DNA from 4 places in the Actinomadura sp. NPDC000600 genome. Region 1 is predicted to be linked to each of the others. Evidence: riboswitches for the same ligand, from Rfam matches in the RefSeq annotation. Region 1 holds a riboswitch; each other region holds the start of a gene.
The links. A riboswitch is a leader RNA that binds a small molecule or an ion and turns the genes downstream of it on or off. The one in region 1 is predicted to bind cyclic di-AMP.
Positions count from the first base shown of each region.

Region 1 (5,597 bases):
CTTCTCCTTGGTGATGTTGACGTCCATGTCGTCGGCGCGGGAGTTCTCCCCGACGATCATGCCCTCGTACACCTCGGTGGTGGGGCCGACGAAGAACGTGCCGCGCTCCTGGAGGTTCGTGATCGCGTAGGCGGTCGCGGCGCCGGAGCGGTCGGCGACGAGGGAGCCGGACGGCCGGGTGCGCAGTTCGCCGAACCAGGGCTCGTAGTCCTCGAAGACGTGGTGCGCCATGCCGGTGCCGCGCGTCTCGGTCATGAACTCGGTGCGGAACCCGATCAGGCCGCGGGCGGGGACGAGGAACTCCATCCGGATCCAGCCCGTCCCGTGGTTGGTCATGTGCTCCATGCGGCCCTTGCGGACCGCCATCAGCTGCGTGACCGCGCCGAGGTGCTCCTCGGGGATGTCGACGGTGAGCCGCTCGACCGGCTCGTGCTTCTTGCCGTCGATCTCGCGGGTGACGACCTGCGGCTTGCCGACGGTCAGCTCGTAGCCCTCGCGGCGCATGTTCTCCACCAGGATCGCCAGGGCCAGCTCGCCGCGGCCCTGCACCTCCCAGGCGTCGGGGCGCTCGGTCGGCAGCACCCGGATCGACACGTTGCCGACCAGCTCGCGGTCGAGCCGGTCCTTGACCATCCGAGCGGTGACCTTGGTGCCCTTCTCGCGGCCCGCCATCGGCCCGGTGTTGGTGCCGACCGTCATGGAGATCGCCGGCTCGTCCACCGTGATCAGCGGCAGCGGGCGCGGGTCGTCCGGGTCGGCGATGGTGTCGCCGATCATGATCTCGGGGATGCCCGCGATCGCGATGATGTCGCCGGGCCCGGCCTCGTCCGCGGGCTTGCGGGTGAGCGCCTCCGTCATCAGCAGCTCGGTGATCTTCACCCGCTCGATGCTGCCGTCGTGCCGGCACCAGGCGACCTGCTGGCCCTTCTTGATCATGCCGGCGTGCACCCGGCACAGCGCGATCCGGCCGAGGTAGCTGGAGGCGTCCAGGTTCGTCACGTGCGCCTGGAGCGGGGCGTCCGGGTCGTAGGACGGCGCCGGGATCGTCTCGGTGATGACCTTGAACAGCGGCTCCAGGTCGTCGCTGCCGGGCATGGCGCCGTCGGCGGGCTTGTCGAGCGAGGCCCGCCCGGCGCGACCGGAGGCGTACACGATCGGGAAGTCGATCTGGTCCTCGTCGGCGTCGAGGTCCATGAACAGCTCGTAGGTCTCGTCCACGACCTCGTCGATGCGCGCGTCGGGGCGGTCGGTCTTGTTCACGACCAGGATCACCGGCAGCTTCGCGGCGAGCGCCTTGCGCAGCACGAACCGGGTCTGCGGGAGCGGGCCCTCGCTGGCGTCCACCAGCAGGACGACGCCGTCCACCATGGACAGGCCGCGCTCGACCTCGCCGCCGAAGTCGGCGTGCCCCGGGGTGTCGATGATGTTGATCGTCAGCCCGTTGTGCAGGACGGCGGTGTTCTTCGCGAGGATCGTGATCCCCTTCTCGCGCTCCAGGTCGTTGGAGTCGAGCACGCGGTCGTCGACGTCCTGGTTCTCGCGGAAGGCCCCGGACTGCCAGAGCATGGCGTCGACCAGCGTCGTCTTGCCGTGGTCGACGTGGGCGACGATCGCGACGTTACGGAGGTCGTCGCGCGTGGAGATGGGCATGCGGGTTCGCCTTGCGTGAGAGTTCGGGGATCGCCGCAGACACGCGGCAGTCCCCCATTCTACTTGGCCGTGCGTACCATCCATCCCGAGCCGTTCGTACCGCCGGTCACACCGGGCCCCGATTGGCGAACTTTGCTCGTTCTTTGTAATCTTCCCGAGATCCGGTCGTCCGGAGTCCCCTCCCCGGGACTGCGGCCGGAACGCCGAATCTCCCGAGAAGCGGGAGAACCGGGGACCCACCACCCTCGGGGTGAATCGACACGTGTCGTAGGGCGACTCCTGGCCCGAACCCGTCAGCTAACCCGGTAGGCGTGCGAGGAGAGGAGAACACCGGCTTGGTTCCGGATTCCCGTCGGCGGCGTCGCATCATGCCCACCGCCACAGCCACCCTGCTCCTGATCGGCCTGGGCGCCGCCGCGCCGAACGTCGCCCGCGCCGCGCAGCCGTCCCGGCACGCCGCCGCGCCGTCGGCGCCCAGCCCGACCCCGACGACGGAGAAGGGCCTGCGCAAGAGCCTGGACGCGCTGAACGAAGAGGCCGAGATCCTCACGGAGAAGTTCAACAAGGCCCGCGTGGAGCTCGGCAAGGCCCGCAAGGCCGAGCAGGACGCCACCAAGGAGGCCGCGCGGCTGCGCGCCCTCGCCGAGCCCGCCCGCCAGCGGCTCGGCAGCCTGGCCGCGGCCAACTACATGGCCGGCGGCCCCGACGTCCTCTTCGGCTCCGGCGCGTCCGCCGAGGGGCTGTCCGACCGCGCCTACCTCGCGCAGAGCCAGGCCACCGCCGTCCTCGCGCTGAAGAAGCAGATCGACCAGGCCGACGCCGCGCAGCGCACCGCCCAGGCCAAGAGCGCGCAGCTCAAGAAGGCCTGGGACGACGCCAAGAAGGCGCGCGACGCGGCCAAGTCCAAGGTCGGCGAGGTGATGAAGCGCCTCGACAAGCTGACCACCACCCACGCGCGCGACCCGCGCACCGGGCTCACGGCCACCGTGAAGGGCTCGGACCTGCCCGCCAAGATGGCCCGCAAGGCGCTCACCAAGCTCGGCTCCCCGTACGTGTGGGCCGCCGCCGGACCGAACAGCTTCGACTGCTCCGGCCTCGTCGTCTGGGCCTACACCCAGGTCGGCAAGCCCGGCCTCCCGCACTACACCGGCGACCTGTTCGCCATGGGCACCAAGGTCTCGCGCGGCTCGCTGCGCTCCGGCGACCTGGTCTACTTCGGCAGCAACCTCCACCACATGGGCATCTACCTCGGCGACGGCAAGTACCTGCACGCCCCCCAGACCGGCGACGTGGTCAAGATCTCCAAACTCAGCGAACGCTCCGACTTCGCCGGCGCAAACCGGATCAGCTGAGGCCCTGAGCCGCGAGGAGGTCTATGACCGGGCGGTCGCCGGGGAGCCAGTCGACGTCGTAGAGCTCGGACGGGGTGAGCCAGCGGAGTTCCAGGTGCTCCAGGGCCTGCGGTTCGCCTTCGACGATCTCGGCCGTCCAGACGCGGAGGAGGCTGCGCTCGCTCAGGCGCCAGTCGCCGCCGACGCGGCGGCCGAGGCGGACCTTCACGGCCAGTTCCTCGTGGCACTCGCGCACCAGGGCGTCCTCGTCCGACTCGCCGGGGTCGACCTTGCCGCCGGGCAGTTCCCAGCCGCCCGCCATGTGCGGCGGCTCCGCGCGCTGGGCGGCCAGCAGGCGCCCCTCCGACAGGATCGCCGCACCCACCACCACGAGATCGATCTCGACCAGCTCCTCTCCGTGCTTCTCCCTCAGACCGCGGCGCCGGTCCGTCCGGTTCCGTTGCCCCGGAGGGCGTCGACCAGTCGCGTCGCGTCGCGGACGATCTCCTCCAGGCGGTCGCCGTGCGCGCCGCGCCAGTACAGCTGACCGCAGTCGGCGCAGCGGCCGTAGACGTCGTAGTTGCGTCGCGTGCCCGCCTGCAGCTCGCGCTCGATCTCCTGCTTGTCGACCGGGACGAGCTCGCCGTTGCATGCGGTGCAGCGCGTCCACGGCCGCAGGACGGGCGCGAACCGGTCGAGCAGGTCGCGGAGCTGGTCGTCCGGGCGCGAGCCGCGGACGTAGGCGCCGAACCACAGCGCGCGGCGGCGCAGGAGGCCGCGGTCCTGGGTGAGCAGGACACGGCGCTCCTCGTTGGCCTGGACGACGAGCGCCGGGTCGTCCATGTCGTTGTGGTAGGCGGTGTCGAGGCCGAGCAGGCGCATGCGCCGGGCCAGCGTCCCGAGGTGGACGTCGAGGAGGAAGCGCGGCGCGACCTGGCCCGGGTCCAGCGTGACGGGCTGGGGGCGCGGCACCGCCGCCACGCGGACCTCGGCGCCGACCGCGGGCCGGGTGGCGGGCCCGGCGGGCTCGCCGTCGGCCGTCATCGGGCCCGCCTCGGGCAGCGGCACGCCCAGCGACTCCACGAGGTGCCCCAGCGTGGAGGTCCCGTCGTAGGGCACGCGGGCCGGGGCCGCCCGCCGGGCGGCGGGCAGGAACATCAGCAGCTCGTCGGCGACGCGGATCGTTATCTCGGACTCCACGCAGATCAGCATGCCACGTGCGGCCGACGATTCTCCTCGGCTCAGGCCGCCGTCACGCGCCCGGCGGACTCCGTCAGCGACGCCAGCAGGGCGGGGACGTCGTGGCCCGTCAGCACTCCCCCGCGCTTGACCACCCGGCCGCCGACGAGGACGGTGTCGACGTTGCGCGTGTCGGCCGCCAGCACCACGGCCGCGACGGGGTCGTGGGCCGCCGCGACGCCTAGGGTGTCGGTGCGCAGGACGAGGAGGTCGGCCTGCTTGCCCGGGGTCAGCGACCCGGTGGCGTCCGCCAGCCCGGCGGCCTCGGCTCCCTCGATCGTCGCCATCCGGAGGGCGTCGGCGGTGGTGAAGCCGAGGCCGGCGCCGTCCGGGCGGCCCCGTTCGAGGAGGTAGGCGGCGCGCATGACGCTGAACATGTCGCCGGGTCCGCAGGCGACGGTGTCGGCGCCGAGCGCGGTCGGGACGCCCGCGGCGCGGGCGCGTCCGGTGGGCGGGGCGCCGATGTTCACGGCGGCCTCGATGGCGGGGGCGACGGAGACCGTCCCGCCGCTCCCGGCGATCCGCTTCAGCTCCTCGTCGGTGTAGAAGTTGGCGTGCACGTACATCGCGGGGTGGTCCATCAGCCCGTGGGCGTCCAGGAACGCCAGGCCGCTCGCGGCGCTCTCGGCGCCGTGGCCGCCCATGTGCGCGGTGACCGGCAGCCCGAGGTCGCGGGCCGTCCGCCATTCGGCGAGCGCGCGCTCGGCGCCCGCGATCTCCGGGCCGAGCGCGGCCAGCGCCATCGTGACGGTGCCGCCGGGGCCGCCGAAGTACTCGCGGTGGACGCGGCCGGTCTCGGCGGCGAGCGCGCCGAGGTCTCCGTCGCCGCCGTAGCAGTACCCGAACACCGCCCTGATCCCGGACTCCCGCAGCGCCGCGATGTTCGCCTCGGTGTGGCCGGGGCCGAGCTGGATGTGCGACCAGTCGACCAGCGTGGTGATGCCGGAGTCGAGGCATTCCAGGGAGCCGGCGAGCGTCCCGGCGAACACGTCCTCGGGACGGTACCGGGGTGCCATCTCGCCGAGGACGCGTTGCAGGTAGGCGGGGAGCGTGCCGTCGGCCACGGCCGCGCGGATCCCCGCCTGCCAGGTGTGCCGGTGGGTGTCGACGAAGCCCGGCATGACGATGCGGCCGGTCGCGTCGATGGTCTCGGCGCCCTCCGGCGCGGCGAGCCCCGGGCCGACGGCGGCGATGCGGCCGTCCTCGACGAGCACGTCGGCGGTTCCAAGCACGGTCGGCCGGGGCGCGGTGTCGATGACGAGGCCGTTCGTGAGCAGTAGAGTCGTTGTCATGCTCAAAAGCTTAAGAGTTAGCTTTTTAAAAAGCAACAGGCTGAGCGAGTACGCTCGGGGCGTGCAGGACGAGAGCGTGCGCGGG
Region 1 covers NZ_JBEUPD010000004.1:4,186-9,782, forward strand. Annotated here, with positions in the region: gene typA (translational GTPase TypA) at 1-1,650, opposite strand, end outside; cyclic di-AMP (ydaO/yuaA leader) riboswitch at 1,842-1,978, shown strand; gene ABWI07_RS07285 (C40 family peptidase) at 2,019-3,002, shown strand; gene ABWI07_RS07290 ((deoxy)nucleoside triphosphate pyrophosphohydrolase) at 2,995-3,381, opposite strand; gene ABWI07_RS07295 (Mut7-C RNAse domain-containing protein) at 3,411-4,193, opposite strand; gene ABWI07_RS07300 (amidohydrolase family protein) at 4,223-5,512, opposite strand; gene ABWI07_RS07305 (MarR family winged helix-turn-helix transcriptional regulator) at 5,574-5,597, shown strand, end outside.

Region 2 (5,597 bases), on a different contig from region 1:
CCGGCCGTCACGAGCGCGAGGAGGAGCGCGATGGACCTCGGGTCGGCCGCCCCGCCGCCGCGGCGGGCGTCCGGGCCGGCCCCGCCGGGACCGGGCGCGCCGGGATCGAGCCCGGCGCGCCGCAGGAGGCGCGGGGACGTCATCAGCGGGTACAGCAGGCAGAGTGCCCCGGCCACGCCGAGCGCGCCCACGAGCGTGCCCCACAGCACGTCGTCGCGCTTGGCGTGGCCGAGCTCGTGCCCGACGATCGACTCGACCTGGGCGGGGGGCGACTTCAGCAGCGTGTCGTAGAGGACGATGCGGCGCGTGGAGCCGAACCCGGACACGTAGGCGTTGAGCGACGTCGTCCGGCGGGAGGCGTCCGCGACGAGGACGTCCTTGACGGGCACGCCGTCCCGGCGGGCCATCGCCAGCAGGTCGCTGCGCAACTGGCCCGCGGGCAGCGAGTGGAACTTGTTGAACACCGGTTCGACGGCGAGCGGGTAGACGAACGAGACGAAGACGACGAGGACGAACCCGCCCGCGGCGGCGCCCGTCCACCAGTAGCGCGGGAAGCGGCGGGTGAGGGCGTAGAGCAGCAGGAGGGCGATCGTGTAGATGACCCACGTGACGGCGAGGGACTTCGCCTGGTCGACGAGCCACGCGGGCCAGCTCTGCGTGGAGAGCCCGTAGCGGCGCAGCACCGACTCGCCCCAGACGTCGAACGGCAGCCCGGCGATGCGCAGCAGCGTGGTAAGGGCGAGGGTGGCGGTGATGATGCGCAGCCACCGGCGACGTGTCCTGGCGGTGACCCAGCCGATGAACCGTGCGCCCAGCGGGGTGAAGCCCAGCACCAGGACCAGGACGAGTCCGACGGCGAGCCCGGAGTAGGCGGGCGGGTTGACGGCCGAGTCGAACGCCCTGGAACGGGCGATCTCGGCGGGGGTGAAGTCCAGTGCGGGGTCGGGTCTCACGCGCCCGCCGGGGACGTGCCCGGGCAGCGGGCTCCACGGGGTGGTCAGGGCGAGGACGGCCGCGACCCCGGCGAAGAGAACGGCGGCCGTGACGGCGGCGGCGACCCGGGGCCGCCGTGCCGGGGCGCCGGGGGCGCCGCCCGGCCTTCCGCCGGCGGTGCCCTCGGCGCTGCCCTCGTCCGTCTCCGCCTCGCTCATGCGAGCTCCTCTTTCACGTAGTCGCGCCAAAGTGCGGTGAAGCGCTCCCGCGTGAGGCCCAGCACGTCGCGCAGCGCCGCGGCCTCCGGGGCGCGCCCGGCGGCCCGGTAGAGCCGGACGAGCGCCGCCTCACCGTACCGGTCGGCGACCATCCGGCAGGCGAGCCAGGCCTCCTGGTAGGCCTGGGAGAGGCGCGGGGAGCCGCCGGCGAACGCGTCGGCCGCGGGGAGCGCGGACGGCGCCCGCCCGGCGGAGACCTCGCGGCGCAGCTCGCCCGCCGCCGACCGGGTACTGATCTTGACGCGCCGGTAGCCGACGTAGTCCGCGAAGCCCTCGATCAGCCACAGCGGGGTGCGCCGGTCGCGGGCGCCGCCGGTGGCGACGTGGGTCAGCTCGTGCGTGAGGACGACGTTGCGGCCGAGCTCGTTGAGGCGGCCGAAGGTGCCGGGGGAGATGATGACGCGGTCCTCGCCGCGGCCGTCCCCGGGGGCGATGGTGGCGAGCGCGGCGATCTGGCCGAGGCTCTGCCCGGGGCCGGCGAGCGCGGAGGCGAGGGAGGCGTCGGCGGGGACGAGCGCGACGACCCGCTGCGCCCACCCCTTGCCGACCACGGAGGTGACGACCGGGACGGCCGCGTCCAGCCGCGCGGCGATGCGGTCGAGGCCGGTGCCGTCGCCGATGACGAGTCCGGCTCGCCCCCTGACCGCCGTCAGGGGGCCGCTGTCCCAGATGTCGGCGTCGTCGGTGAGGCCGCGGGACGTCCCGTCCCCGACGACCGTCCACGTCCCGCCGCGCGGGGCCAGCGTGAGGTAGCGGGTGCGGGCCACGTCGCTCCTGTCGAAGCCGCGCAGCCTGTAGCGCACCTCGATCCGGACGACGGCGTTGCCGCCGTCCATGGCCTCGGTGTTGACGATGCGCTCCCGCCAGTTCTCCAGGGGGAGTTTCCGGAGGTTGCCGTACATGAGGGCCTGGGCGTCCCGGAAGGCGGCGGGGGCGTCGCCCACGCTGGCGAGGAAGGCCATGCGGTCGCCGTCGCGGACGGCGCGCGCGCGGTTGGCGAGGACGGCGGCGGCCGTCTCCGGGCTGAACGTCCCGGCGACCCGCGAGGTGGCGGCGCCGGCGCCGCCGGCGCCGGGCGCCCCGCCGCCGGAGCGCGAGCCGACCAGGCCGGCGCCTCCGGCGAGCAGGGCGGCGGCCCCGCCCGCGCCCAGGGCGAGGACCCTGCGCCGCGTGACGGTGGCGTCCTGCCCGGGGCCTTCCTCCATGGGCGCGATCCTATGCAGGACGCGGGGCGAGGGGCGGCATCACGACCGGTAGTCCGGGTAGCCGTAGCCGACGACGTCGTCTGTGGAACGTTCCTTTACGCGGACGGCGTTGTCGGTGTTGCCCTCGACGGCCTCGATCGTGCCGTCGTCGATCTCCTCGACGACCAGGCCGACGTGCCGGATGTCGTCGAAGGACTTGCCGCCGTCCCACGCGTAGAAGACGATCGCGCCGGGCCTCGGCTCGGTGCCCCAGCGCCCGTGCTCCTGGAACCAGCGGGCGTGCGCGACCGTCCAGGCGTCGCTGCCGACCTGGTCGCCGAAGCCGATCTGCTCGCCGACCCAGGAGACGAACATGTCGCACCAGTTCGCGTCGCTGTAGCCGTCGAGGGACCCGCCGTCGCGCGCGAGCGTCTCCCGCGCGCGGGACGTGGACATGTACCACTCCTGGAACTTGGTCTCGCCGCCGCCGTCCTCCTCGACGCCCACCTGCGAGCGGGCGAGCCTGATGGCCTGCGCGGCGGTGGGCCGCGACTTCCCGGCCGCTCTGGCGGAGGGCCTGCCGGACGACACGGCCGACGGCCGCTCGGGCCGGGTCTTCTTGGGGGTCTTCGAGGCGCGGATCCTGGGCTCGCCCTCGGACTTGCGCCTGGACGGGTCGCCGTGCGCCGCCAGGCCGGGGGCCAGGTCGGCCGCGGCGGCGGACCTCACCGGGGCGGAGCCGAACGGCAGGACCGACGCCTGCGCCGTGGCGGCGGCGGTGCCGAGCACGGCGGCGCCGACGACGACGCCGCCGGTCGTCCGCCACGTGATGGAAAGGGGGTGCGGCTTCCGGTGCTTGCCCGGGGCCTTCTTGCGGTGCGCGCGTGGCACGGGGGTCTCCTCGGCTTCCATGGCGCCTACCGGGTTAGCTGACGGGTTCGGGCGTGGAAGCCGCCCTACGGCCGCGAAGGCAGGCCGATTCACCCCGAAAAGGACACAGTGGGTCCCCGGTTCCGCGTCGGACGCGCATGCGGGGCACGGCGGTCCGCGGATTCGGCGGTGGCGTGCCCGGGGGCGGGCACACCGGTTCGGATTGGGGGAGCTCCGGCGGCGGGGGGTGCCTGCGGAGCGAAAGGGGGGGCCGGGGCGTGGTCGCGTGGCGGCCACGCCCCAGGTACCGCTGCGGGATTCTCTCCTTCTCTTCCAGACGCCTACCGGGTTAGCTGACGGGTTCGGGCGTGGAAGTGGCCCTACGGCGGCTCTCGCCGGTGCCCCGGGAGAGACGCGCCGATTCACCCCGGGTGCCGGAATGCCCGTCCGGAAAGACTCTCCGGACTCCGGCGGATATGGGTCCCCGGTTCCGCTCTTCGGCGGATTCGGCGCTGCCGCTGCGATCCTGGGGGCGATATGGGGCCCTGCGCGGGACCTGTCTCCCGCGTGCGAAAGAGCGGCGCCTGATGTTGTGTGCGGACGGCGCCCCGTCTCCGGGGCCGTCCGGGGCCTGCCCCGTGTAGGCCACTGCGGCAGCACGCTCGGCGCCATGCACGCGGCAAGCGTGCGCACGGTGGGGCGGGGGTAGGCCTGGTCTGCGTCGAGACCGTGCGGCGCCTGCGGGCGCCGCGGGACGGCACGTGGGGCGTGCCGCCCGGGGGTGCGGCGCGTGGCTCGCGCCGCCGTCACGCGGGTGCTGGATGCTCCGCGTGGGACCGGGGCGCCTGGGGGGCGCCGCGGGTCCACGGCGTCTGGAGGGCGCCGTGAGTGGTGACAAGGTACCAAAGCCCCAAGAGAAGGCAAACCCCCCCAAAATCAACAACGGACCAGGTCAAGCCCGGTCCGTTGTCGATGAGGGCCCCGTCACACCCGCGCCGCGGGGGTGTCAGGGCGGTGCGTCAGGGGCGTCCGGCGCCGTAGTAGTTGCTCAGGTAGTAGCCGGAGGTGATGTCGCTGATCTTGACGACGTCGCCGGTGTGCGGGGCGTGGATCATCTTGCCGCCGCCCACGTACATGCCGACGTGGCCGAGGTTGCTGAAGAAGACCAGGTCGCCGGGCTGCAGGTTGCTCTTGGCCACCCGCTTGGTCGCGGCGTACTGGGAGTTGGTGGTGCGGGTGATGCCGACGCCCGCGGCGGCCCAGGCCTTCATGGTCAGGCCGGAGCAGTCGTAGGAGCCCGGGCCCTCGGCGCCGTAGGAGTAGGGCTTGCCGAGCTGGGCGTAGGCGAAGTCGAGCGCCGCGCGGGCCGGACCGCTGGCCGGGCCGTTGTAGGTGCCGCCGGTGCCACCGCCGCCGCCCGGGCGCGACGGCGTGCCGCCGCCGAGCCGGCGCACGAGCGCCTTCTGCTTCTGGACCTGCTTGTCGAGCTCCTGCTTCTGCTTCTTCAGCTCGTCCTGCTTGGACTTCACCTCGTCGTAGGCGGACTTCGCCTGGGCCTGCTCGCGGCGGAGCCGCTGGGCCGTCGCAAGGAACTGGGTGAGCTGGGAGCTGCGCTCGTGCGACAGGTGCGAGAAGACGGCCGCCTGGTCGAGGATCGACTGCGGGTCCTTGCTGCCGACGAAGCCGGTGACGTCGGCCGAGTCACCGTTCTTGTACGCGGTGGCCGCCATCTGAGCGATCTTGGACCGCTGCTCCTCGAAGCTTGCCTGCTCCTGCTTGCTCGCCTTGGTCGCGGAGTCGAACTTCTTCTTGGCGACCTTGAGCTTCTCGCGGTTCTGGTTGAACTGCTCGACCTTCTGGTCCATCTGCTCGTTGAGCTTGTCGAGCTTCTTCTGGGCCTGCGCCCGGGTCGGCTTGGGCTCGGCGTGCGCCACCACCGGGGAGCAGGTCAGGGAGACCGCCACGGTCAGGCCGGCGACGGCCGCCAGGCGACGGGAGACGCCTCTGCCCGCGGAACCCGCCCTGCGGGCAGGCCGCTGCGCCGGTGCCCCGATGTGATCATTGGCCACGGTCGGTTTCGCCCCTCTCGTCCAACGACGTCAGCGGACGACATTAGCGAGGGGCAACAGCCGTCACAACCGATTCATCACTCTTTGATTGACATCTGCGGACATCATCCACTTTTCGTGACGTGATGATCACGGACCGCGAGGCTTGCCTTATGAGAGCCTTATGGCCGCCTTATGGGCGGGCCCGCCCTAGGAGCGGCCCAGCCTGCGCAGCAGCAGGGAGGAGGGGCAGGGGCGCGCGCTGGCGCGCCGCGCGGCGTCGG
Region 2 covers NZ_JBEUPD010000036.1:20,473-26,069, forward strand. Annotated here, with positions in the region: gene ABWI07_RS35630 (M48 family metallopeptidase) at 1-1,151, opposite strand, end outside; gene ABWI07_RS35635 (hypothetical protein) at 1,148-2,416, opposite strand; gene ABWI07_RS35640 (CHAP domain-containing protein) at 2,456-3,286, opposite strand; cyclic di-AMP (ydaO/yuaA leader) riboswitch at 3,294-3,464, opposite strand; cyclic di-AMP (ydaO/yuaA leader) riboswitch at 3,589-3,787, opposite strand; gene ABWI07_RS35645 (C40 family peptidase) at 4,285-5,334, opposite strand; gene ABWI07_RS35650 (NYN domain-containing protein) at 5,524-5,597, opposite strand, start outside.
Region 2: linked by a shared signal. The riboswitch ahead of ABWI07_RS35640 (CHAP domain-containing protein) and the one ahead of ABWI07_RS07285 (C40 family peptidase) in region 1 are both predicted to bind cyclic di-AMP.

Region 3 (5,597 bases), on a different contig from region 1:
GGGCGGCGAGCCGCTCATGCACCCGCAGATCGACGAGCTGGTGAACGAGCTCGTCCGGCGCAAGAAGTTCGTGTTCCTGTGCACGAACGCGCTGCTCATCCCGCGGAAGATCGACAAGTTCACGCCGTCGCCCTACTTCGCGTGGGCGGTGCACATCGACGGGCTGCGCGAGCGCCACGACGAGTCCGTGTGCAAGGAGGGCGTCTTCGACGACGCGGTGGCCGCCATCAGGGAGTGCAAGCGGCGCGGGTTCCGCGTCACCACGAACACGACGATCTTCAACACGGACACGCCGCAGACCGTCATCGACGTCCTCGACTACCTCAACGACGACCTCGAGGTCGACGAGATGATGATCTCGCCCGGCTACGCGTACGACAAGGCTCCCGACCAGGACCACTTCCTCGGCGTCCAGGAGACGCGGGAGCTGTTCCGCAAGGCGTTCGGGGACGGCAACCGCAAGCGGTGGCGCTTCAACCACTCGCCCCTGTTCCTGGACTTCCTAGAGGGCAAGGTCGATTTTCCCTGCACGGCCTGGGCGATCCCGTCCTACTCGCTCTTCGGCTGGCAGCGGCCCTGCTACCTGATGTCGGACGGCTACGCCCAGACCTACCAGGAACTCCTGGACGAGACCGACTGGGACTCCTACGGGCGGGGCCGCGACTCCCGCTGCGCCAACTGCATGGCCCACTGCGGTTACGAGCCCACGGCCGTCTTCGCGACCCTCGGCTCCCTGAAGGAGTCCATGCGGGCCGTCCGCTCGGTCTGACCTGTGACCGCTCTACAACCCGCTCCGCCCGGCACCGGCGATCCGCCGATGCCGGGCGCTTCTCTTGAGCCGCCGCCTACTTGAGGGACGTCGGCCGGTACGCCTTGTACTCGTCGCCAGAGGACAGCCCGTAGGTGAGCGTCCGGTGGTCGGTGCCGTACCGCCCGCGCTGCTCGTACGCCCAGTACGAGGTGTGCTGCTTGTTCGCCCACTTCTCGAAGATGACGACGTGCCGGGTGGTGTTGCTGCCGAGGGCGTCCATGACGAGGTCGCCCTTCTTCAGCTGGGACATCTTGATGCGCTGGGTGTATCGCGACGAGGTCAGGCCGACGGTGTTGGGCCCGGGCTTGGGCAGCCCCAGCGCCATGGAGACGTAGCCCGAGCAGTCGGTGCGGTAGCCGTTGTGCGACCCGGTCTGGCTGTAGGGGACCCGCTGGGCGGTGTGCGGGTGCCAGCTCTTGGCCCGCTTGATGACCAGGGCCCGCTTGGCCGCCTTGGGATCGGCCGCCTGCTGCTGGGGAACGGCCTGCTTCTTCGCGGAGACCGGCTTCGACTCGACCTTCGTCGAGGACCGGCTCTTCGTCGCCTCGGCCTTCGTCGGCGCCTTGAACTCCTTCTGGAACTGGGCCGCGGCCCGGGCCTGCCTCCGCTCTCCGACCTGCGTCCGCCGCTCGGCCAGCAGCTGCGCGGTCTGCTGCTGGGGGACGGTCTGGGCTGCGGCGGCCGTCTCGATGGTCGCGTGCTGCAAGGTCGTCGGCAGTGCCGCCGTCACGCCGAAGGTGGCGAGACCCGTCATCGTGCCGATGGCCCAGGGGGCGAGCCTTAGACGGCGCGACTGCTTGCTGTGCTTGCCTTTCAAGGGGGCTCCTTGCTTCCAAGTGCCGCCTACCGGGTTAGCTGACGGGTTCGGGCGTGGAAGTCGCCCTACGGCCTGGGCAGGCCGATTCACCCCGGTGCGAGGTGGGTCCCCGGCTCCGCGCGACGGCGGACTCGGCGGGTGCCGCTGAGGGAGAAGCGGCGCTGACGATGTGAGGCCCGATCGATGGACCGTCTCGGGGCCTTGTTCCGCGGGGAGGGCACCCCGCCCACGTAAGTGGGACAAAACGCCTGGAGAGCGTCTTGGAGCGGCAAACCTACAGAAATCACCAAGGGATGGCAAGCTTCCCGCGATCAAACCCGCAGCTCAGCGCCCCGGTGGGCGATCCCGAGGTGCTCTGAGTCCCTCCCTCTCCAAGGCCGTACGCGATCCCGCTCCACCTCTAGACGGAGGAGAAACCTCCAGTTAATATCTGGAGGAGAACCCTTCACTTAAAGGGAGGTGGGTTCCATGACCGCCATCACGTCGCGCACCGCGTCCGGCCCGTCCGCGGGCGTCCCGAACCGCCGCTGGGCCGCGCTGGTCGTCATCGCCGTCGCGCAGCTGATGATCGCGCTCGACGCCACGATCGTGAACATCGCGCTGCCCACGGCCCAGCACGCGCTCGGCTTCGGCGACACCGACCGGCAGTGGGTGATCACCGCCTACACCCTGTCCTTCGCCGGGCTGCTCCTGCTCGGCGGCCGGATCGCCGATCTGGTCGGGCGGCGCCGCAGCTTCCTGGCCGGGCTGGCCGGGTTCGCGGTCGCCTCGATGATCGCCGGCGCCGCGCCCGGCTTCGGCGTCCTCGTGGTCGGGCGCGCCCTGCAGGGGGCGTTCGCCGCGCTGCTCGCGCCCACCGCCCTGTCCCTGCTGGCCGTGACGTTCACCGAACCGAAGGAGCGCGCGAAGGCGTTCGGCGTGTACGGCGCCGTGGCGAGCAGCGGCGCGGCCGTCGGGCTGCTGCTCGGCGGCGCGCTGACCCAGTACGCCGACTGGCGCTGGTGCCTCTACGTCAACGTGGCGATCGCCGCGGCCGCGTCCGTGGCGGGACGCATCGTCCTTCCGGCCCCGCCGAGCTTCCCCGGGGCGCGCGTCGACTGGATCTCCGCCGTCCTCGTCACCGGCGGCCTGGCGGCCGTCGTGTACGGCGCCGGGCAGGCCGCCCCGCACGGCTGGGACGCGTGGCAGACCACCGCGCCGCTCGCGACCGGCGCCCTGGCGCTCGCGCTGTTCATCGCGCGCCAGGCCAGGCACGACGCACCGCTGCTGCCGCTGCGCATCCTCGCGGACCGCGGCCGGGCAGGCGCCTACCTCGCCGTGGCCACCGCGGTCGTCGGCGCCTTCGGGATCTTCCTGACGCTCACCTACTACCTGCAGGTGGTCGCGCACTTCTCCCCGATGCGCACGGGCCTGGCGTTCCTGCCGCTCGCCTTCGCCAACTCGGTCAGCGGGTACCTGGTCGGCGCCCTGCTCACCCGGCGCGTGCCCGCCCGCCTGCTGATCGGCGGCGGCCTGCTCATCGCCGCGGCCGGCCTGGCCGTCCTGACCCGGCTCGACCCGGGCAGCGGCTACGCCGCCTCGGTCGTCCCCGTCGAGATCCTGCTCGGGATCGGCATGGGCGCCGTGTTCCCGCCGGCCTTCTCGCTGGCGACCGCCGGCGTCTCCCCGCGCGAGGCCGGGGTCGCCGCCGCCGTCGTCAACGCCGCGTCCCAGATGGGCGGGTCGGTCGGAACCGCCGTCGTCAACACCGTCGCGATCGGCGCGACGGCCGGCTACCTGCGCGAGCACGGCCCGGCCGCCTCCCGGGTGAGCGCCCTCGTCCACGGCTACACCACCGCGGCGACCGTCTCGGCCCTCGCCCTGGCCACCGTGGCCGTCCTGGTGACCCTCCTGATCCGCACCCCACCCCAGCCGGACACCCCCGCCCACTGACGCCCGGCCACCCAGAGCGCCCCCGTCGAAAGGGGCGCTCAAGGCGTGCGGACCCGGCGTGTCAGGTGACCCAGGAGGGGACGATCTGGGCCAGCCGCTTCGGGTCGGAGAGCGTCCGGATCGTGGTGATTCGGCCGTCCTCGACGGTGAAGGCCATCAGGAGGAACGGGCGGCCGCCCATGGTGATGAGAACGCCGGGGACGCCGTCGACCAGTGCCGGGTGGCCCTTCGCGTCCCGGCGGGCCCCGACGGTGGCCTGGGCGGCGACCTCGTCCGCGCCCCGGACGACGCTCGGGCCCCTGTGCAGCTCGACCTCAGGCGCGAGGAGGGTGAGGAGGCCCGCGAGGTCGCCCCGGCCGGCGGCCGCCAGGAAGGCGTCGACGACCCCGCGTGCCGCCGAGTGGGCGTCGGCGGTGGGCGCGCCGAGCCGGATCCGTCCCCGGGCCCTGCTGGCGAGCATCTTGGCGGCGGCGGTGCTCCGGCCGAGGACGGCCGCGACCGCGTCGAACGGCATCTCGAAGACGTCGTGCAGCACGAACGAGACCCGCTCCGCCGGAGTGAGAGCGTCCATGACGACGTACAGGGCGAGGCCGACCGAGTCGGCGAGCACGGCCTCCGCCTCGGGGTCGGGGCCGAGGTCGCCCAAGGCGGTCCAGAGCTCAGGCTCCAGTGGCTGCTCGCCGCGGACTCCGCGCCGGCGCAGGATGTCGAGGCAGATCCGTCCGGTCACCGTGGTGAGCCAGCCGCGCAGCTCCTCGATGCCGTCGCCGCCGGTACGGGCCAGCCGCAGCCACGCCTCCTGCACCGCGTCGTCGGCGTCCGCGTGCTGGCCGAGCACCCGGAACGCGATCGCGTGCAGGTAGGGGCGGTGCGCCTCGAAGTCGGCGGCCAGCTTGTCCTGTCGGGTCACGGTGCTCCCGGGCTGCGTGTCGTGGTTCCTCCACCAGGACGCGGCACGAGTCGAGAAGGTAACGCCGGGGCCGACGTTACTTCTCCCCGGCCCGGTGCGTCGTGGTGCCGTCCACATCGACTGCGGGAGGAAGAGATGGCACCACGGATCCACGGTTCTTCGAGCGGGCCCGACATCGGCGCGGGCGTCCAGGAGATCTTCAAGGCGGTGTACGGCGGCGGCGTCCCCCGGGAGGTGCTGGAGCTGGTCCACCTGCGGGCCAGCCAGATCAACGGATGCAGCGCCTGCACCGACGCCGGAGCCACGAGCGCGGCCGAGGCCGGCGTCAGCACCGAGAAGCTGCTCACGCTGGCCGCCTGGTACGAGGACCCGCGCTTCGACGACGCCGAACGGGCGGCGCTGGCGCTCACCGAGGCCATGACCCGGCTCGCCGACCGGCCCGGCGCGGTCACCGACGAGACCTGGGCCGAGGCCGCCGAGCACTACGACGAGCGGCAGCTCGGGGCCCTGGTCCTGATGGTGGCGATCACCAACTTCTTCAACCGGATCAACACCGCCTTCCGGGTGCCCGCCGGAACGCGCTGGGGCTGAGACGCGCGGCGCGGGGGACCGCCGGATGGTTCCCCGCCCCTCCGCGCGGCGAGCGGCGCGGCCTGGTCGGCGGTGCGGAGGCCGGGCGCCGATAGCATTCGCGGGTGGCTGATGGGGAAACGCCGAACGGTCCACCGGTCGCGGCGGACATGGACCCCCGGCGTGTCCATACCGCGCTGGGCCTCCTGGCGGACCGGCGATGGCGGACGCTCGGCGAGCTGGTCCGGGAGACGGGCGCCCCGCGGCGCTCGGTGGAGTCGCTGCTCGCCGGGCTCTCGCTGGAGCGTGCCGGCGACCGGTTCCGCCTCACCCCGGAGCAGGGCGGCGAGATCGTCGACCTGCTGAGCACCGGGTACCGCCCGCTCGAACCGGCCGACCCGGTGGGGCACCTGCTGCCCGAGTACGCCGCCGTGGTGGAGCGGATGGCCGGGCTGATCGAGCGGGCGCCGGGGGCGCGGCACGTGCTCGACCATGTATCGGCGACGCCGGAGACGGTGGTGCGGCGGGCCCTGCTCCTCGCGGCCCGGTTCTGGCTG
Region 3 covers NZ_JBEUPD010000001.1:258,258-263,854, forward strand. Annotated here, with positions in the region: gene hpnH (adenosyl-hopene transferase HpnH) at 1-769, shown strand, start outside; gene ABWI07_RS01125 (NlpC/P60 family protein) at 846-1,628, opposite strand; cyclic di-AMP (ydaO/yuaA leader) riboswitch at 1,637-1,775, opposite strand; gene ABWI07_RS01130 (MFS transporter) at 2,097-3,560, shown strand; gene ABWI07_RS01135 (sigma-70 family RNA polymerase sigma factor) at 3,622-4,470, opposite strand; gene ABWI07_RS01140 (carboxymuconolactone decarboxylase family protein) at 4,606-5,061, shown strand; gene ABWI07_RS01145 (bis-aminopropyl spermidine synthase family protein) at 5,166-5,597, shown strand, end outside.
Region 3: linked by a shared signal. The riboswitch ahead of ABWI07_RS01125 (NlpC/P60 family protein) and the one ahead of ABWI07_RS07285 (C40 family peptidase) in region 1 are both predicted to bind cyclic di-AMP.

Region 4 (5,597 bases), on a different contig from region 1:
AGCCAGCGGCGGGTGTCGCAGGGATCGTGGCGGTGACGGGGCCGGAACGGCTCGGCAGAATCCTTCCTGGGCTCGCGAGTGGTGATCAAGGCGGGGATGAGTCGGTCGAACAGGGCGGCTTGGAGTGCGGCCGGGGTGGGGAAGAGGGCGGGGTCAGTCAGGTCGGTGGGGGTGGTGCCGGGCGCGGTGTAGACGGTGCGCAACAGCCACAGGCCCAGCGGGGTGGCGGTCACTCGGGCCAGCGCCCCGGCCGGCCCGGGCGGCACCTGTTGGAGTGGCGTCAGGTCGGTGGGGGGTGTGGTGCGTAGTGCGGTCAGGGTCTGTTCCCAGGCGGGTCCTGGGGAGGGCGGCAGACAGTGGGTGAGGTAGTCGGCGGCGGCCGCCGGGGACAGCGGGAGTGGTTCCAGCACGGCGGCGGAGTTGACCACGTCTCCGGCCGCGGTGATGGCGGTGGTGAACTCGGTGGTGCGGCTGGTGAGGATGAGCTGGTCGTCGCCGCCCAGCGACCGGTTCAAAGCAGAGATCACGTTGGCCTGGGCGGGTGGGGGCAACTCGTCCAGCCCGTCCAGGACCGGCAGCACGTGCCCGCGCCCGGTCAGCGCGTGCGCCGCGCCGGTGCTCAGGTCGGGTGAGCGCAGTGCCGGGTAGTCGCGGGCGAGCCGGTCGGCGACCCAGTCGTGGAGGCGGGGAAACTGCTCGGTGTCCCAGCCGGCCACCGGCAGCAGCACCGGGACCGGTTCACCGGTGGTGCGGGTGGCCAGTAGATCCAGCAGCAGCTGTATCGCCAGGGTGGTCTTGCCGGTCCCTGCCTTGCCGAGGATCACAAGTCGGCCCCGTCGGGTGCGGCGGAACCGGACGGAGAGAGCGGCGATGTGGTTGCTGGAGGCCGTCCACCACACTCGGCCTGTGCTTGCGGTGGTGGGGTCGATGAGGTCGGGATGGTCCATGACCGCGGGAGTGTGTGCGTCGGGTGCGGGTGTGCGCCAGCGCACAGGGATCGGGTAAGGGTCATCCAGCGACCGCCGCCGTGCCTCGTCTTCCCACTGCTCGGCCACCAAGCCGGCCAGCAACTCCTTGGCGCGCGCCACGACCTCGGGGCCGGGGACGGCAGCGGCGACCAGCTCGCGGGAACGCTGTCGGGCCCACCGCAATGCAAGGACCAACGGCACGGCGGCGGCCAACACGAACCCGCCAGTCAGTTGGGCACGGTTCGCCGAGACCTGCAACCCCCCGTTGTCGGTCAGCGGGGTGAACGTCACCCATGCCAGGACCAGGACGCCGACCACTGCCGCCAGGACCGCCAGCCATGGCCACCAGACCTTGCCGTTGCGCATGCTGGCCATTCTGGTGTCGCCCCCATGCCGCTGGCGGCCCGAAGTCCACAACCGGCCCGTTGCGCCTGCTCGTCGACGTTTTCATCGAGGCGGCCAATGCCATCGCCACGCGGTGACGGTCTTCCTCGCGGTGCCCTGAGAATGCCATTTCCGCGCGGGGGCGTCGCCGGCGGCGCTTCGACGCCACCACCCCGATGACGATCGGCCTGTCCAGTCTGGACGCCGAGCCCGCCGACGACGCCGCGCTGGGTCTGCCAGGTGCCCGAGTTCGACCAGCAGTACCCCGACCCGGTCGGCATGGACGCGTTCGGGGTCGGCGCGTTGGCTGGGGCGGGTGGAGTGGAGAAGTCCAGTGTCTCGTGGCGAGATATTGGCGGTCGTAGGCATTTGCGCCACTTCTGTGGTGTGGTCGCGGCCATGATGCTGGTGCGATGCCGAGTGAGATCTCCGTGTCGTCCGACCGCCGGTCGTGGCGAGACTTTCGACTGCTGTGGGCCGGGCAGAGTGTGAGCCTGGTCGGGGATCAGGTCTTTCTGCTGGCGCTGCCGCTGGCCGCGCTTCAGGAACTGCACTCCGGCACGATGGAGATCGCCGTCCTCGCGGCGCTCGGCAGGTTGCCGTTCCTGCTGATCGGGCTGCCGGCCGGGGTCTGGGTGGCGCGGCTGGGGATGCGGCGATCGATGCTCGGCGCGGACCTCATGCGCGCCCTGGCCGTCCTGTCACTGCCGGTGGCGGCCTGGCTGGACGTGCTGACGCTGCCGCATCTGCTGCTGGTGGCGCTGGTGACCGGGATCGGCATGGTGTTCTTCCAGGTGGCCTACCAGTCCTACACGCCCACGCTGATCGCAGACGACGAGCGGCTGCATGCCGCCAACACCCGGCTTTCGGTCTCCGAGTCCACCTCGCTGCTCGTCGGCCCGGGCATCGCCGGGGTCGTCGTCAGCAGCGTGGGGGCCGCTCGGGCGCTGCTCACCGATGCCTGTAGCTACCTCGTCAGCGTGCTGACCCTGGCACTGATCGGGCAGCGCGACCCGGTCTTGGCGGTCCCGGTGGAACGGCGTCCATTGCGGAGGGAAGTGCTTGACGGGCTGCGGTTCGTGGCGCGGCATCCGGTGCTGCGGCCGATCATGGTCTGCGGTGCGCTGTACAACCTCGGCGTCGCCATGTACGACTCCCTCCTCGCGGTGTTCGCGGTCGAGCACCTCGGCCTGGACGCCTGGCTGCTAGGCGTGGCTCTCGGGGTCGGCGGCAGCGGATTCCCGCTGGGCGGTCTGCTGGCGCGCTCCATGGCGGACCGCTTCGGTATCGGGCCGTCCCTGACGATCGCCGGCGTGCCCTCGGTGCTCGGGCTGGCCATCGGCGCGGCGTCCGCCGGTAGCTGGCCGGGCGTGCTGCTCACCGCCGGCACGTTCGTCAACGGAATCGGTCAGGGCATGTTCGCCGTCAACGCCATCACCATCCGGCATCTGGCCACGCCGCCGGATCTGGCCACGCGCGCGACCGCGGTCCACCGCTTCCTCACCTGGGGCACGCTCCCCATCGGCTCAGCCGCCGCCGGACTCGTCGGCACCACGTTCGGCCTGCGAGCAGCGATGCTCGCCGCCGCTGCTACGGCCGCAGTGTGCATGCTGCCACTGCTCGCCCGGCCCTTGCTGCGGACCAAGCGACTCCACCGTCAGCCGGACGCCGCCGTGCAGCCGGTCTAACCCTGGGCGCGCACACAAAGCCAACGCCGGTGTGGCGCCCCCTCGCCTGCCGCCGAGACACGTGCTTCGGCCTCACCGGCCGATGGTGCCTGCAAACGCCGAGGTGTGTCCGCCGCCACGCTTGGCGTCCGCTTGGCTCAGACCTTCGTCGATGCCTTAAGGCAACCAGTGGCGTGATGGGCGTATCTCAGGCAACGTCCTGGGCGGTCGGGTGTGGGCTGACCCCTCTGGGCGAAGGTGGCGGCCAAAAAATCATGCTTCGGCTTGACTGGGCCGGAGGCCTTGCGTTTAGGGGGTTTTGGGGAGGCTTTGCAGGTCGGACGGGTTCTTGGGGCGTGCTTGACGAAATATGGGGTCGCTTGAACCTGTTGTGAGTGTGTAACCGACGGGGAAGCCCGTACGGAGCGCCCGACCAGATCATGAAGGGCGCGTCGAGTCCCTGATCATCAGGACGGCCGATCACGGCACGTCCGCCGCCGAGTCCGCAGAGAGCCGATCATGGCCGAGCGGAGCCGGGGACCCACCGAAACACCGGGGTGAATCCGCACCCCCGCCATGCGCGGGGCCGCGGTAGGGCCACTTCCACGCCCGAACCCGACAGCTAACCCGGTAGGCGGACTGGAAGAACTCAGGAGAACCTTGCATGACCGCTCGTAATATCCGCCTGCCCAAGCGCATGGGCACCCGCGTCGCCGCCGGAGCCGTCCTCTCCCTGGCAGGTGTGTTCGGGTTCACCTCCCTGGCCCCGTCCGCCCAGGCGGACACCAAGCCCGCGAACACCGCGCAGGCCGCCCCCGCGTCCAAGGCCGGCGGCCAGAGCGCCGAGGTCGGCGCCTCCGCACAGGACGTCATCAAGCTCGCCCGCACGCAGGTCGGCACCCACGAGGACGCCTCGGGCAACAGCAAGTTCAACGACTGGTACGCCGGCTCGCCGCTGGGCGAGCAGAACGCCCACCGCATCGGCGCCAAGAGCGCCTCGGTCTACAAGGGCCAGTCCTGGTGCGACATGTTCGTGTCCTGGCTGGGCCAGAACACCGGCACCAAGGGCATGGGCGCCGACGCCTACACCGTCAGCCACGCCAAGTGGTTCAAGAAGACCGGCCGCTTCGGCGAGACCCCGAAGCCCGGCGCCGTGGTCTTCTTCGCCTGGAACGGCGGCGGCGTCAAGGGTGTCGAGCACGTCGGCATCGTCGTGAAGGACAACCACGACGGCACCATCAAGACCATCGAGGGCAACACCGGTGACGCGGTGAAGCAGAAGGTCCGCGACACCTCCACCGTCGCAGGCTACGGCTACCCCCAGTACCGGTGAGCCCGGGCCGCTCAGCGGCCCCCTAGCCCCGCACCGTCCAGCGGTGCTCCCCCCTTTCTCCATCCCTCCGCGCGATCACACCCACGTCGCGAGCACGCCACGTGCCGTGCGCCGGGTCCGTCATGCCCGAACGGCGAGCCCCACACGCCCGAAGGCGCGACCCGGCGCCCCGGACCACCGAGCAAAGGATGAACATGCAGCAGCGAGTCGCCCTCATCAGTACCGCCCTCGCGGGCACGCTCGTCGCGGGAGTGGCGGTCGGGACCGCCCAGGGAGCCCTGGCGGACAGCCCGACGGCGCACAAGGTCAGCGGCCAGCAGGTCACCGGCCAGCAGGTCACCGGCCGGCAGATGACCGGCCAGCTGGTCGCCGGGCAGGAGATGGCCGGGAAGCCGGTGGCGGGGGAGCAGGTGACCGGTGAGCAGGTCACCTGGAAGCAGGTGACCGGGAAGCCGGTGACCGCGAAGCAGGTGACAGGGAAGCAGGTCACCGGGCAGCCGGTGGCCGGGCAGCACGACGCGAAGGCCCCGCGCCATGCCACCGGCAAGGGCGCTCCGAAGGGCCACGGCGTCCTGTCGGGCAGCACCACCGCGTCCTACTTCTGGGACGACGGCTCGGGCGTGAACGGCGACACCGGCGCCCCCGCCGGCGGCAAGCCGATGCAGAAGGGCCTGTTCGCCAGCCCGAGCTGGCCCATGCACACCAAGGTCAAGGTGTCCTACAAGGGCCGCACCGTCACCGGCTTCGTCGGCGACCGCGGGCCGGGCGAGCCGTCGCACCGCGGCGTCATGCTCGACCTCGACACCTACACCTTCCGCCACCTGGTGGACGGCAAGAAGCCGAGCAGCAAGTACAACACCGGCACCTCGGCGGGCCACCTGAAGGGCGTCAAGTACGAGGTGCTGTCCTGGGGCCACGGCCCCGGCAAGAAGGGCGCCCCGAAGCCCCTCGGCTGAGCCCCGTCCGGGTGATCCCTCCCAGCCCCCCGATCCTCGCCACAGACCCCGCTCCCGTCCTCGGACGGGAGCGGGGTCCGTCGTGTCCGGGCAGGAAAGGCAGGCAGCGCCGCGTCGGCGGACCGTAGTGGCTCGCCCAGCGGGTTCCCGGTCACCCATTGCGCTTGTACAGGATCCTGGTTATTGTTCAGTGCATGTTGGACGCACGGTTCCTTACACGGAACGGGATGGCCGCCCGGCAATTGGCAGCCGAACTGCTCAATCAGCAGCCGGATTCGCGGTTGCCGAG
Region 4 covers NZ_JBEUPD010000012.1:114,002-119,598, reverse strand. Annotated here, with positions in the region: gene ABWI07_RS19455 (NACHT domain-containing protein) at 1-1,334, opposite strand, end outside; gene ABWI07_RS19450 (MFS transporter) at 1,766-3,040, shown strand; cyclic di-AMP (ydaO/yuaA leader) riboswitch at 3,505-3,670, shown strand; gene ABWI07_RS19445 (CHAP domain-containing protein) at 3,684-4,352, shown strand; gene ABWI07_RS19440 (hypothetical protein) at 4,547-5,308, shown strand; gene yhfZ (GntR family transcriptional regulator YhfZ) at 5,503-5,597, shown strand, end outside.
Region 4: linked by a shared signal. The riboswitch ahead of ABWI07_RS19445 (CHAP domain-containing protein) and the one ahead of ABWI07_RS07285 (C40 family peptidase) in region 1 are both predicted to bind cyclic di-AMP.